Regions from separate parts of the Shewanella sp. NKUCC01_JLK genome, predicted to be linked through region 1. Evidence: riboswitches for the same ligand, from Rfam matches in the RefSeq annotation. Region 1 holds a riboswitch; the other holds the start of a gene.

Region 1 (7,886 bases):
CAATGCTCATCCCTTTACGCTTGGCATAATCTTCCACTTGATCGCGGCCGATATTACTCACGCCAAAGTAGCGCGATTTCGGGTGGGCGAAATACCAGCCCGATACTGCCGCTGTGGGGAACATGGCGTAGCTTTCGGTGATGTTCAAGTCGATAGTTTCATCGGGCTTGAGCAAGTCCCATAACAAGCCTTTTTCTGTGTGGTCTGGGCAAGCTGGGTAGCCTGGTGCGGGGCGTATGCCTTTGTATTTCTCGCGGATTAAGGCTTCGTTGCTTAACTGCTCGTCGGCCGCATAACCCCAAAACTCTTTACGTACCCGTTCGTGCATCCGCTCGGCAAAGGCTTCGGCTAAACGGTCGGCTAAGCATTTGAGCATGATGGCGTTGTAGTCGTCGTTGTTGGCTTCAAAACGTGCCACATGTTCGTCTATGCCGTGGCCTGTGGTCACCGCAAAGCCGCCCATGTAATCGGCGACGCCTGAGTCTTTTGGCGCAACAAAGTCGGATAGGCAGAAGTTGTCGTTGCCGACACGCTCAAGCTGCATCCGCAGGTGATGTGTGGTCATTTCGACTGTGGTGCGCGATTCATCTGTGTAGAGCTCAATGTCGTCGTAATTCACGGTATTGGCTGGGAATAAGCCGATAACCGCTTTTGCCGTGAGCCACTTTTCTTCGATGATTTGTTTGAGCATGGCCTGACCATCGGCGAACAGCTTTTGCGCTTCTTCACCGACCACTTTATCGGTGAGGATTTCAGGGTAATGGCCGTGCAATTCCCACGAGCGGAAAAACGGTGTCCAGTCGATACGCTCGACTAAGTCTTCTAATGGATAATTATCAAATACTTGGCGACCGAGCACGTTTGGCGTGAACGGGGTGTAATTGGCCCAATCGTGTTGGCAGCGGTTTTCACGGGCCGCTTCGAGTGACACTATCTCTTTGCGCTTTGCTTGGGATAGGCGCTTAGTGCGCATGTCGTCGTATTCGGCATAGGTTTCGTCTATGGTCGCTTGGCGAGTCTCGTTGTTGATGAGCTTACTCACCATAGGCACGGCGCGGGACGCATCGGCGATATAAATGGCGCCATGGGGATAATGGGGCGCAATCTTCACCGCAGTGTGGATTTTCGAGCAAGTCGCACCGCCGATAATCGCCGGAATGGTTAAGCCTTCGCGGTGGAAGGTTTTCACGTTGTGCACCATTTCGTCCAGACTCGGCGTGATGAGGCCCGACATGCCGATGATATCGATATTGTGTTCTTTCACGGCGTCGAGAATTCGCTCCACCGACACCATCACACCTAAATCGAATACCTCAAAACCGTTACAGGCGAGCACTACACCGACGATATTCTTGCCGATATCGTGCACGTCACCTTTTACTGTCACCATCAAAATCTTGCCGTTAGATTGGCCTTCGACCTTTTCTAGCTCGATATAGGGGTTTAAGTAAGCCACAGCTTTTTTCATCACCCGCGCCGATTTCACCACCTGCGGCAGGAACATTTTGCCCGAGCCGAACAAGTCGCCGACCACGTTCATGCCGTCCATCAAGGCGCCTTCAATCACATCCAGCGGACGTTTCGCTTCTTGGCGAGCGGCTTCGGTATCTTCATCGATAAATTCGGTAATGCCTTTGACGAGCGCATGGGATAAGCGTTGGCTCACCGGCCAGATGCGCCATTCTAAATCTTCTTTTTTACCGACCTGCGCGCCATCACCGCGGAATTTCTCCGCGATTTCAAGTAACTGCTCGGTATTGCTTGAGCCTTCAATTGGGCAGGGCAAGTTAAGCACTACGTTTTCGACCCGTACTTTAAGCTCAGGATCGATATCGTCGTAAATGGCTAACTGGCCCGCGTTGACAATCCCCATGTCCATGCCGACTTTGATGGCGTGGTACAGGAAAACGGCGTGGATCGCTTCGCGCACTGGGTTGTTACCGCGGAATGAGAACGACACGTTCGATACGCCGCCCGAAATCATCGCGTGGGGCAGGGTGGCTTTAATCGCTTTAATGGCATCAATAAAATCGACGGCATAGTTGTCGTGTTCATCGATACCGGTGGCGATGGCGAAAATATTCGGGTCGAAGATGATGTCTTCTGGCGGAAAGCCGACCTTGTCGACCAGCACCCGATAGGCGCGGGTACAGATTTCGATTTTACGTGCCTTAGTATCGGCCTGACCTTGTTCGTCGAATGCCATGATAATGGCCGCCGCGCCGTAGCGTTTCACTAAGGTGGCTTGCTCGATAAACTTGGCTTCGCCTTCTTTGAGGGAAATAGAGTTAACTATGCCCTTGCCTTGAATACATTTGAGGCCAGCTTCGATCACTTCCCATTTAGAGGAGTCGATCATAATAGGTACGCGGCTGATGTCGGGCTCAGAGGCAATCAAGTTTAAAAACTTGTGCATGATCTCGGCGCCATCGAGCATGCCTTCGTCCATGTTGATGTCGATGATCTGTGCGCCGCTTTCGACCTGCTCGCGAGCCACATCAAGCGCTTGCTCAAACTTGCCTTCTTTGATCAGCTTTAAAAACTTGGCCGAACCTGTAACGTTGGTGCGCTCACCCACGTTAACGAACAGTGTATTGGCATCGATAGTCAGTGGTTCCAAACCTGCCAAGCGGCAAGCTACCGGAATGTCCGGCAAAATACGCGGATCGTGACGGCTCACCGCTTCGCGGATCACGCGGATATGTTCAGGCGTACTACCACAACAACCACCGATAATATTGAGCATGCCTTCGCGCGCCCAATCTTCGATCACATTCGCCATGTCCTCTGGGGTTTCATCGTAACCGCCAAACTCGTTCGGTAGGCCAGCATTCGGATGCGCCGACACATAGCACTCGCTGATGCGGGATAATTCTTCTACATAGGGGCGCAATTCTTTTGGCCCAAGTGCACAGTTTAAACCGATAGATAACGGCTTGATATGGCGAAGGGAATTGTAAAAGGCTTCAGTCGTTTGGCCAGTCAGTGTGCGGCCAGAGGCATCGGTAATGGTGCCCGAAATCATGATCGGCAATCTGTCTTTAGAATGCTGACCGAATAAGTCATCAAATACCGATTCAATCGCAAACAGCGCGGCTTTGGCGTTTAAGGTATCGAATATGGTCTCGACCATAATGATATCCGCGCCACCCTCAATCAGCGCCTTAGTGGATTCTTTGTAAGCAGTCACTAACTCATCGAAGCTGACGTTGCGATAACCAGGGTCGTTCACATCAGGGCTAATCGAACACGTACGGTTAGTGGGTCCTAACACACCGGCGACGTAGCGTGGAATGCCTGTGGCAGCAAAGGCTTCATCACAGGCTTCACGGGCGAGGCGCGCGCCGACTAAGTTAATTTCGGCGGACAGCGACTGCATGTCGTAGTCGGCCATGGCGATGGTGGTGGCGTTAAAGGTGTTGGTTTCAATGATGTCGGCACCGGCGTTTAAGTAGTCGGTGTGAATTTGTTTGATGATGTGAGGCTGTGACAAGACCAATAAATCGTTGTTGCCTTTGACGTCAGTGTGCCAATCTTTAAAGCGTTCGCCGCGATAGTCCTCTTCTTCCAGCTTGTAGCCTTGGATCATAGTGCCCATGGCACCGTCTAAGATCAGAATGCGCTCTGCAAGCTGTTTGCGTATGTCTGCCAATATCTGGCCGGCTTTGGTAGAGGGTATCGTCATAAATAATTACCTTAAATACAGCTAAGTTAAGTCCAAAAATCGGCCATTGTTATGCTAAGTGCATTTTATTGTCGTCAGCCGACATTTTTTAATACTTGTTCTTAAAAATTTGTTTTGGACATTTAAACGTATAGACGTCCATAATACGCGACTTATGATTGTCAGGGCAAGATGAAAGTCAAAGGCATTAGGAGCGAGAATCGAGAATCAAGAATTTAGGCCCTTGGCTTGAGTTCCTAGCATCTAGTCCCTAACTAAAAAGGCATATATGAAACAAGTTCGATTGTTATTGTTACGCCACGGTGAGTGTGAAGGCGGCGCTATTTTGCGGGGTCGTGTGGATGTGCCTTTAAGCAAAAAGGGTTGGCAACAAATGTCGGCAGCAGTTGAGTCACAGGCCAGCGTGTGTAGCGCGATTTATAGCTCGACTTCACGCCGCTGCGCCGATTTTGCCCACGCTTTTGCCGCCGAGCTGCATTCGACGGCGGCACTGATATCTGAGTCAAGGCCATTACAGGCGCAGTTTTTGTCGGGTTTACAGGAAATTGATTTTGGCGATTGGGACGGTTGTCGACTCGATGAGCTGTATCAGCAAGAGGGCAAACGCTTAGCGGCCTATTGGCAAAACCCTTGGCAAACACCGCCGCCCAATGGGGAAACTATGGCCAGTTTCGAGTCGCGGGTGAATGGGACGATTGACCAGATACTCGCCGCCGAGTTTGAACGATTGACCCTTGACTCACATAAAATGGGTAATGAAAACAGTGCCGTTAATGAAAACGGTGACAATATGCCAGCCACTCAAGTGTGGGTCGTGACCCACGGCGGTGTGATCCGTCACTTAATGGCGCGTGCCTTAGGGGTTGAACGGGCGGTGGGGTTTTATAGTCAACTCGATTTACCCGTGGCGGCCGTGGTGACTATTAATGTGCTGCAAGATGAACAGGGTGCCTGCTATTGGCGTTTAGATTGGCCGAGTGGGCGCAGGTGTTGAGGCCTTATTTCACTATCTCGGCGCTATCATGTAGGCGTGATCGTTTGGCGAGAATAAGCTGACATGAAAATATTCTGATTTAAACAGCATTGCCTAATGGGATAGATGTAGGATAATGCTTTTCCCTGACGTTTGAACGAGATAGCGTATTACATGCGCAATGAGTGATAACGTCGCAGAAATAGGTGTTGGGAATAGACTCTCTTTGTTCGAATCGCTCCGTTGTTTTTATTCACAGTGGCGTTGTTAACAAAGAGCATATCAACCCAAACATAATAGGGAATCGGGGAGCTGCTCGTCAGTCAGCCCGAACTGTGCCCGCAACTGTGAGTAGTTTAAAGAAGCACCTAGAATCTAGATTCTAGAGCCTAGCTCCTTCTTTTCTACGAGTCAGGAGACCTGCCTATTTCTGTTATCGCTGCGTGCAGCCTTAGTTCTCGAGCGGGTGACTCGAGGGAGCAGATGACAATATGCACAACCTTTTTTTATACAGGTTTGGACTCGATAGGAGCGCCGCTTAGGTGAAACTTTCCGCAATCCAAACTAATAGCCCCGTGAATGACACTAACCCATCATTGAGCCCGTCAGTCGCGCTCAATGTGAGCCAGTTGAGCTGGTGTATCGATGGCAAAACCATTCTTTCCAATATTAACTTTACGCTGACAACGGGGCAGATGCTGGGGTTGATTGGCCCTAACGGTGCGGGCAAGTCTAGCTTGTTGCGATGTTTGTATCGGTTTGTTCGCCCGACTCAGGGCAAAATTACCCTTTTTGATCAAGATATTGAGCGTTTGTCGCCCAAGGCGTTTGCCTGTCGCGTTGCCGTAGTGCAGCAGGATACACCGCACTATTTTGACCTCACCACAGAGCAATTGGTCAGCATGGGCTTAACGCCCCACAAGGGCATGTTTGATACCAATTCGAGCTGTGATACTGAGCGTATTGCTAAGGCTTTAGAGAAAGTTGGCTTGAGCCATAAGATGCACCAACAATATGAGCACTTATCTGGCGGTGAAAAGCAACGCGCCTTGATTGCCCGCGCCATAGTGCAGCAGCCGCAGCTTTTAATCCTCGATGAGCCAACGAACCACCTCGATGTGCGCTATCAAATTCAAATCCTCGAATTGGTGCGTAGCCTTGGCATCAGCGTGATTGCCTCTATTCATGATCTTAATTTAGCCAGTGCCCTGTGCGACAGTTTGCTGTTGATCCATAACGGGGAAGTCAGCGCTATGGGGACGCCAACCGAAGTATTAACCGAGGCGCGAATTGGTGATGTGTTTGGCGTGTGTGCTCAGGTATCGCCCCATCCACAACATAAAAAGCCCTTAATCAGCTATTTTTATGGTTACCACCATGTAGATCATGGCCTGAATGAGCGAGGCGAGGGTGGATGACTCAGGGGAGTAAACAATATTTCATCTCATATTTGGGGCGTATCGTGACACCGTTGACGAGACAACAACTGATGCTGCTCGTATTAGGTATCATCACTTTGATAACGCCTATTGCCGCGACGAGTTTTGGTGCGGCGAACATCAGTTTTACGGATGTTATTCAAGTATTTATCAATAAGGCGACGAACCTCACTCAAGCCAATGGCATGACCGAACGCATTGTGATGGAGCTCAGGCTACCGCGCATTTTACTTGCCTTTGTGGCGGGTGCGGGTTTGTCACTGGCGGGCAGTGTGTTGCAAACCGTGACTCGCAATCCGCTCGCCGATCCCTATTTGTTTGGCATTAGCTCTGGCGCGTCCTTTGGCGCTGTGGTGATGTTGACCTTATTCACTGGCTCTGGATTTTTTGATAATGCGGGCATGGCGGCACATTCTGGGCTTTTTAGCGGTTCGGGTGCCTTGTCTGGATTACTTTGGTTTAGCTTGCCCTTGGGCGCTTTTATTGGCGCGAGTTTGTCGGTGTTGATAGTGCTTGCTTTGTCAGGCTTAGGGCTCAATAGTCAAGTGGAGCGCATGCTGCTCTCTGGTGTGGCGACCTCCTTTATGTTCGGCGCATTAACGAGTCTGCTGCTGTATTTCGCCAGTCCGCAGGCGACAGCCTCTGTGCTGTTTTGGAGTTTAGGCAGTTTCGCTAAGGCCAGTTGGTCCTTGTTAGTACTGCCGACACTGGTGATTGGCGCGAGTTTATTCATTATTTTAGGCATGAAACGGCAGATCATGGCGTTGCAGGCGGGGGATGAAACGGCGCATACCTTAGGGGTGAATGTGCCTAAGCTGCGGCTCAATATGTTGCTGCTCTGCTCCTTGATTACCGCTATTTTGGTGGCTACCTGTGGCGGTATCGGTTTTGTCGGGTTAATGATCCCCCACACAGTGCGCATGCTGTTTCCCGGTCGTCAGCCGATTTTATTAACGGCGCTGGTGGGCGGATTATTTATGGTGTGGATTGATGTATTAGCGCGCTGTCTATTGGGTAATCAAGAGTTGCCTGTGGGCATTATCACGGCCGCCATAGGTAGCATGTTCTTTTTGCTGATTTTGCGTAAGCGTAGAGTCATGCCGTAAATACAAGGTCATGCCGTAGGCACCTAGTCAGGATGTAAACCCAGAGTTAAGTCGTCATCCTAGAGTCATGTCGTAAGTGCAGGCTGGCGGGATAATCAGTATTTCTGTTGATATCCCACCCGCGATTGGAAATGCACAATTGGACATGTTCGTCATAGACGCGGGATGCGTTGTGGTTATTTAATGTAGATTACAAAGTGGAGTGTGGATGTCTCAGTCAGCCGTGTCTTTTCAAATAAGCCCTGTGAGTAAAGCGCAGGATCTGGTGATTCTGCAGAAAATTGATCTTAAGACTAAGCCGCCCGGTGCCTTAGGTCAGCTCGAATCCTTAGCCTTGCAGATTGCCCGCGTGCAAGCGACTGATTTGCAACAAACGGAGCAGCCACAAACGGATGTCCTCAAAATAGTCCATCCAACCATGTTAGTGTTTGCGGGGGATCATGGCATTGCCGCAGAAGGTGTGTCGATTGCCCCTAGCGAAGTGACTCACCAAATGGTGCAAAACTTTGCCCATGGCGGCGCGGCGATTAACGTTTTTTGTCGGCAGGTGGGCTTTAAGCTCGAAGTGATCGATTGCGGTATGTTAACGCCAGTTGAAGGAGTTGAAGGTATTATCGATCAACGTCTTGGCGCTGGAACGGGTGCAATCCATTTAGAGCCCGCGATGGCGCTTGAAACCGTCG
Region 2 (7,886 bases), 160 kb from region 1:
GTTTATCTTCATACACTCTGTTCGGCTGGACTGATCTGTTGATGCTGTCATTAGCTTGTTTTTATAGCATTTAGCCGGGATTACGTACCCTATACCATTAATAATTAACGATAACTATTATCATTTGATTTACTTAGATGCTGCTCTGTGCTCATATGTAAGGAATTCGAACGCACGTTTAACTTTATCAAGGTAAGGGAACTCCTATGAAACTACTTCAATCCAGTTTATTGCTGTGTTTGTCAGCTTCGGCAACCCTGAGTTATGGCCAAGCCTTAGATGGAGATGCGTTACGCTTACTACAAGCGTCGCTAAAGGATTCGACGTTGGATACACAAGCGCAGTTAACCAATACTAAACGGGCATTGGCGTTAGATTTAAGCCATCAATATGCGCAGCTCGCGCCTATCTTACAGACTGAAATAAACCAGTATCAGTTGGCAGTAAATGCCGATGACATTCTGTCTCAGCATAGGCTCAATGATAATGTGATCACCAAAGCCGATGCATCAATTCGCCGAGTGAAGGGCTTAAGTGCCAAAGCGGATTCTCTGGTGCAAGTGCGTCTAGCGGATGAAGCCATGTTAACCACATGGCAGCAAGGTGAGTCTCCTTTATTTGCCTATGAGCCCGATGGTGACGAGAGTCAGTGGGATTATATTGAAGCCTTTGATATTCATGGGAAAGTTCATCAATTAGACGTGTATAACCTGCCGCAGCAGCCAGTGTTTGTGGTCGGTATCGATAGCAAAAAAGCCTTTGTGGCTGGCTTAGAGGTGATGCGGGCGACATTTGCCGAGGCGCAGTCAGCGAAAAAAGAGGGCGCGCTACTGAGCCGTGCGCAAACACAGGCGGTGGCAGACAAGCCGATTTCAACCACAGTGATCAAACAAATATCCTTGAAGGATGACCATGAGCCGTGGATTTCTGGTCGTGCCGAAATTTACGGCATAGTGACTGGGGTTGATCCAAGCCGTGAAGAGCCAGTGCTCGATATCGTCGAAATGCCCTATTTAGATTATGCGGATACGACCTATTATCCGAATCAAATCATCATACATTGGGAGCGTTATCGTTGGGCGGCTGCGGACATGATCTTAATGGAGCATGACGATGGTACTAACTATAAAGTGTTGGCCACTAAGCTGTTGGAAGCGGCGGAGCAGATCTTAAAGTCGATCCCCGATCCTGAAGCTCAGGGTTATGCGCTGATCCCGCAAATTACCAATGGTATTTTAAGTGTGATGCCGGATGCTTGGTTCACCAATGACGATGACTTTGTCGACGTGTATTACACTTTACAGGAAGGGGTTGAATATCCTAACTTGAACGGCGCTAACGGTAATGCGATGACGAGCTTTGCGCCATTAGTCATCCAACCAAGACCATGATGAATTAGTGCGGCTAAATGCAATGGCTGAAATGTAAAAGCGGATCCTAAGATCCGCTTTTTTGTTTTTATCACTTAACGTTAGGCTAAGCCATTCACCTTAAGCTTTTAACTTGAAATTGCCTTGCATAATCGCCCAGTGACCTGGGAAGCTGCAGAAGAATTGGTAGGCTTCGGTGGCGCTCATACCGGCAGTGCTAAAGGTGATAGACGTTGATTCGCCACCGCCCACTAAATCTGTGTGTGCGATAACGCGCGTATCACCGGCTTTGACATAGGCTGCATCAGGACCGGCGCTCATACCTTCGGTCGCTACGGCTGACATATCGGCTGCCTTAGTTAATACCCAGTTATGGCCCATCGCTGCTTTTGGCAAGGTGCCTGAGTGGGTTAAGGTTAAGGTCACTTCTTTACAGCTTGCAGGTACTGACAGCTCTTTAGTGTCAAATTGCATTGCATCAGTGGCGGCAATTTTCAGTTCACATTCGTTGGCACTCGCTTGGCTAGCGAATAATAATCCTAGGCCGATTAGGCTAGTGCTGGTCACGTTACGTAAAGCTGTGCTTTTTGCTTTCATCTGGTACTTCCTTATTTGAACAAGGGTAGCCGAGCCGTTTTGACTCGGACATGCACCTGCCAGCATAAGCAATCTTCATTAAATGGGAATGAAATCAGCGTGTAAATTATGTATATGCAACTTTCGGTTGAAAGCTTACATTGTTATTGGCGGCAAAATTGTTAGCGGTAAACATAGGTGAGTACTTAGTTGGAGTGAACTAAGTACTCAGGAACTATTATTTATATATTTGATTTATAAATGATAATTTATAGGTTCTAACGCAGAGCGTCTACTTCAGAACGTCTTACGTTTTTAGTACGAAAGCTCCTGTCGATAGGGAATCGCACGTTGTGCACCAGGGCGAGTGACAGTAATGGCACTGGCTGCATTGGCAAATCCCACGGCTGCAGCAATCGACATGCCCTCGCTTAAGCCCACAACTAAGGCGCCATTGAAGGTATCCCCTGCGGCGACTGTGTCTATGGCCTGCACTTCAAACGCAGGTATTAGCCCATTAAAACCTGGGCTGCTGATATATGCGCCACGGCTACCTAAGGTTATGACCACAATCTTTACTCCCTGCTGGTGGAGAAGTTGCGCTGCCATGTGTGCATCATCAAGATGGTTGATCTCAACTCCCGTTAAGGCTTCTGCTTCGGTTTCATTGGGGGTAATAATATCTACCCACTTGAGTACATCTTGGCCAAGTGCCGTCGCTGGAGCAGGATTTAGCACAGTCGTCACGCCAAGATTCTTGGCTATTTGCAGCGCCTTTGCCACTGTGGCAGCGGGCGTTTCCAATTGTGCTAACAAGTACTCCGCATTAGCAAACAGAGCGTAATGAGCTTCTAAGTCATCGGGTGAAAGGCTGGCGTTGGCACCTGCGGCAACGCCAATCGTATTCTCACCGTTATCACCGATAAAAATCATGGCAGTGCCTGTGCTCAGTCCGGCTATTTGGCGGATCCCTTCCGCACTGATGCCATCTTTCATCCAGCTTTGACGCATATTATCGCCGATACTGTCTTGGCCGAGATGGCAGATAAAATCAGTGCGTGAACCTGATTTGGCTAAGCGTGCGCAGGCGACGGCTTGGTTGGCCCCCTTACCGCCCAGTTCGAGGCGATAATCTCGGCTCATTAAGGTTTGCCCTGCAGCGGGCAGGTACTCAAATTTCATCACATGGTCGGCATTTGCACTGCCGATAACGAGTATCTGGCTCATAGAAGACTCACTGTCATTTTTATCTGCGATTGAGATAAGTTGCATCATAGACGCGTAAACTGTCTACCAGTAAATCGACAAAGCCTTGCCTATCGATCCCAAACAGCACAGTCGCATTGGCGGCTTTACCTGTGAGCTGATAGCGATCGACCACTGTCATGCCTAAGGTCAACTCACTTTGGGTTTCAATACTTACCCAGCAATCTTGCGCCTCAAATAGCTCAGGTTTAAGCAACCAAGCGATAGTGCAGGGGTCGTGCAATGGCGCACCAATAAAGCCCCATTTAGGATCTCTGTGGTAAATCATAAAGAAATCCAATAATTCGGCGACGCACTGAGCAATTGGATTTTGAATCGCGCGAATATGTTCTATGTCTTCATCCATGATTTGCGCCTGATGAGTCACATCGAGCCCACACATAGTAATGGGAATACCGGATTTAAAGACAATATCGGCGGCTTCAGGGTCGACAAAAATATTAAACTCGGCGGCAGGCGTCCAATTGCCGACACCGGCTGCGCCGCCCATTAGCACTATGCGTTCGATCTTGGCGTGTAATTCGTGGTGGCTGGCGAGCAAAAGCGCGATATTGGTGAGTGGTCCTGTGGGGACGAGTGTCACAGGCTTATCGCTTTGGCGAATTTTCTTGGCCATCAGTTCTACGGCATTGAGTGTTTGTGGCGCAAAGCTGGGCTCTGGCAATGCAGGGCCGTCGAGTCCGGTTTCACCATGGACATTGTCGGCAATGATTAATTCGCGAGCTAATGGCTTGACGGCGCCGCCAGCGACAGGAATATCACTGCGATTTAATAAGGTTAAGATCCGCAGGGCATTATTGAGCGTTTTATCCGGCGTTTGGTTACCGGCGCTGGTGGTGACGGCCAGTGGAACCAGCTCTGGATGGGCGAGAGCTAAAATGAGCGCAATAGCGTCGTCATGGCCGGGATCGCAATCCAGAATAATAGGGCGAGTCATACTGTTACTCCTTTAAACAGCGGTGATGGGTGCTTAGAATAGCATGCCATCAGTTAGGCGCTAGCCTGAGGAGGGGACTTGCAGAGTAAACTGTGAGCATTTTCGTCTTTTTATCAACAAGCTGCTAGAATTCTGCCCATTTTTGACATTAGGCGATGTTAGGTAAATCCATTCTCGCTCTGTCCGCTGCACAACATTGAATGACATATCCAAGCAAATACAAGGAAATAAGTAATGCTCACTTATCGAATCACTTGGCCTAAGGCTTTACTCGCGGGCATGGTTGCCATGCAGATTTCTGGCTGTAGCGATCCTCAACCTATGGCCGTTCTGGAAAGTAATAACGAGTCATTGCTGCAGTTTGATAACGGCAAACTACTCCAACTTAAGGAAAATCCGAGTCCACAGTATCGCCATATTCCCTGTGATTTACCCGCAGTCGAGACTGTGGTCACCAACAGTTCGGCCTTTGCGGCGTTAACACAATCTGGTGAGGTGATCACTTGGGGCGACAGTTATGCTGGCGGTGATAGCAGGGAGGTGACGGAGCAGCTTAAGCAAGTTAAGCAAATCGTCCCAGTTAAGGACGGGTTTGCCGCGCTACGTCAAGATGGCACTGTGGTGTACTGGGGCAATGCGGGGAAATATAGCCTCGACAAAGCCCTACAAAACCGCATGACCAATATTACCAAGTTGTTCGCTAATCAAGAGGCCATTGCGGCCCTTGATGCTAATGGCAAGGTACACACTTGGGGTTATGGCCCCTACGGCGGCAATAGCTTACATGTGCAGGATCAATTAGTTGATGTTGTCGATATCTTTGCCAGAGGACGCAGTTTTGTCGCCCTCAAAAAAGAAGGTAGCGCGGTGATTTGGGGGCAGGTTGAAGAGTCGACCAATATGAAAAAGTTACTCCCGCAGCTTACGGATGTGGCGAAGATCGAATATTTTCAACACACCTATGCCGCCTTGAAAAAGGACGGCACTGTGGTGAGTTGGGGTTGGCGCAGTGATGCTTACTCGATCCGCAGCGCCTTAAAGGATGTGGCGAGTATGACGGCAAACAATTGTGCCTTTGCGATTTTAAGTCCTACGGGGGATGCGCATTTTTGGGGCGATGGGATTAACTGTGGTGTCGATTGGATTAAAAAAAACAATATCACAGGGGTAAAAGAGATTATCAGCATTGGCTCAGGCTTTTTATTACTGCGGGATAAGGCCGTGCCGCAAATAGTGGCCGACGATACTGATTACGCTCATATGTTTGGGTTTCACTATGCCCAAGAGATTCTTGATAAATATTGGCAGGAAGGCAGCATCATTACCCAAGGGCCTGCCTCCTTTGTGTTTACGCGTCCCGATGGCAAAGTGGTGCCTGTTGGTTATCGCGCCAACCGTGAAAATGTGGAGAAGTTGATTGCACGTATTCCGCGCCTTACTTGGTTAGATGGCGCAAATGACGGTTATGTTGGCATCAGCGAAAAGGGGGAGCTGGTCTCTTGGTCGATGAATTTGCCAATGTTCGACAAGTCGCCAGTGCAACCTGCTGACTCGTTAGTGATTAAACCGCTGGATTTTACCCCCGTTGCCCAATGTGAAACCCCTGAGCAGCGTCAGGCGATTTTGAGCAAAGACAGACCAAAACCTGCGGCAAAAAACTGGGATGGTGTTTTCTAGCTCATGTGAGTTTTCTCGCTAACTTGAGATTAATGGACTTTCATCCGTATAGACGTCTATAATGCGCGCGCTCAGGTCTGATATGCTCTGAGCCTTGTTGGGCGTTAACAGATTGTACGCCCTTTGAACCTAATTTTGAGTCAACCTTCTGTGGTGCTTACGATGATAGTGTCGTGAGATAATCGGGAAGCCAGTGAAATTCTGGCACTGCCCCCGCAACGGTAAAAGGTGAGAGAAGACCGCGTTTGATTGGTGTGTTCAAGAGTGAACCCGAAAGTCAGAATGTGAAAGGTCAGTCTCGCGTTAATCTAACTTTTAATGGATTAACATAGCCTAAGTCCGGAGACCGGCCCTAAAGGTGTTTTTGAGATTTCGGTGGGCAGATCTCAAAATGCGATAATCACCGTCAGTATTTACGACTGAATTAACGGTATCGTGGCGTCAATGCCCCGTTTTCCTTGCAGGAGTTAAAGGTAAAATGGGAACAAATCCAACAAAAATCGCGCTGCTGATCGGCAGCCTTTGCAGTTTTTCAATTATCGCGCCCGTTATGGCGGCTGACGATACCAGCACAGCTAAAGTCGACGAGCATCTTGTCGTGATCGGCCGCTCTGATAAGACCCCGTTAAATATTGCCGCCAATGTGAATGTGATTGATGCCGCTGCGATTGAAATGAGTGGCGCGACTAATTTGACCGACGTCTTACGCGGTCAAAGCGGTATTCAAATTTCGGATAACAATATTGGAACTAGCTTTGCTATGCGTGGTTTTAGCGCCAGCACTGCCGTTAATAACACACTGATTTTACTTGATGGTCGTCGTCTCAATAATATCGATATCGCCGCACCTAGCCTTAATGCCATTCCGCTTAATCAAGTGGATCGTATTGAAATTTTATCGGGTAGTGCAGGTGTACTTTATGGCGATCAAGCCGTGGGCGGGGTGATTAATATTGTCACTAAGTCCCCTGAAAATACTGGCGGCAGCGTGCAGTTATCTGGCGGTAGCTTTGATACCTATGAAGGTCGTGGTGATGTGTCTGGCGCGATCAACAAAGATTGGCGTTACTTTTTCACCGGTAGTTACAACCAAGGTGACAACTATCGCCAGCATAATGCCAACGAAACCGGCTCTATTCTTGGCCGCATTCAATATAAAACAGCCACAGACTCGTTCTTTGTTGAAACCAGCTACTACGATAACGATCGTGAAAATCCGGGCTCGCTTACTGAAAAGCAATTTAAAGACGATCCCCGTGCTTCATCAAATAAGGTAGAGTATGCCCACGAGATGACCACTGCGGCGCGAACGGGTTACCAGCATCAGCTTAATCAAAACTGGGCGCTGGCAGCGGATTTAGATTACAGCGATACCTTGGTGTCTTCTCTTAATTGGGGGGCGAACAGCCATAACACACGCTCACTGTTAATGTTTAGCCCTAAAGCGTTAGCGAATTACAGCACGCGTCAAGGCGAGCTAAACCTAGTCACAGGTTTAGACATCAGCCGTGGCAAGGCTGATTTTGACACTATGGCGCGCAGTAATGTGCAGCAAATGCAAAGCGCCTATCTACAAGCTACAGTGCCTTTAAGCCATACTTTAAGTTACGTTGTGGGTGGCCGTTATGCGCGGGTGACCGACGAGTTAGTCGATGGCAATGTCTATCCTAATGGCATGGATTTAGACGAAAATGCCCACGCATTCGAACTGGGTTTAAATTACCGCCCAACTGCGGAGCACAGACTCTACGTGCGCGCCGATGATAACTTCCGTTTTGCCAAAGTGGATGAGCAAGCTTATACATCGCCGGGCGTATTTGGCTTAAAGCCGCAAACAGGCCGTTCCTATGAGGCGGGTTGGGATTGGGCTGTCGCTAGTCAAACCCTGCGAGTCAGCCTATATCGTCTCGATTTAGAGGATGAAATTGTTTATGACTCGAGTGCAGTTAAACCCATAGGTGGAAATTTCAACGGTGCAAACGTTAATGCCGACGCTTCTCGTCGTTATGGCGCGGGTGCCGATTGGGATTGGCAGATCACTAAAGCGCTGCAGCTAGGGC

What was found. A riboswitch is a leader RNA that binds a small molecule or an ion and turns the genes downstream of it on or off. The one in region 1 is predicted to bind cobalamin.
Region 2: linked by a shared signal. The riboswitch ahead of KO537_RS03215 (TonB-dependent receptor) and the one ahead of KO537_RS02595 (ABC transporter ATP-binding protein) in region 1 are both predicted to bind cobalamin.

The regions. Positions count from the first base shown of each region.
Region 1 is NZ_JAHKRD010000002.1:56,806-64,691, reverse strand. It holds gene metH (methionine synthase) at 1-3,685, opposite strand, end outside; gene KO537_RS02600 (histidine phosphatase family protein) at 3,954-4,679, shown strand; cobalamin riboswitch at 4,901-5,101, shown strand; gene KO537_RS02595 (ABC transporter ATP-binding protein) at 5,201-6,076, shown strand; gene KO537_RS02590 (iron ABC transporter permease) at 6,073-7,203, shown strand; gene cobT (nicotinate-nucleotide--dimethylbenzimidazole phosphoribosyltransferase) at 7,412-7,886, shown strand, end outside.
Region 2 is NZ_JAHKRD010000002.1:216,273-224,158, reverse strand. It holds gene KO537_RS03240 (DUF3103 domain-containing protein) at 207-1,391, shown strand; gene azu (azurin) at 1,491-1,967, opposite strand; gene rbsK (ribokinase) at 2,262-3,173, opposite strand; gene rihA (pyrimidine-specific ribonucleoside hydrolase RihA) at 3,193-4,149, opposite strand; gene KO537_RS03220 (hypothetical protein) at 4,384-5,826, shown strand; cobalamin riboswitch at 5,961-6,196, shown strand; gene KO537_RS03215 (TonB-dependent receptor) at 6,305-7,886, shown strand, end outside.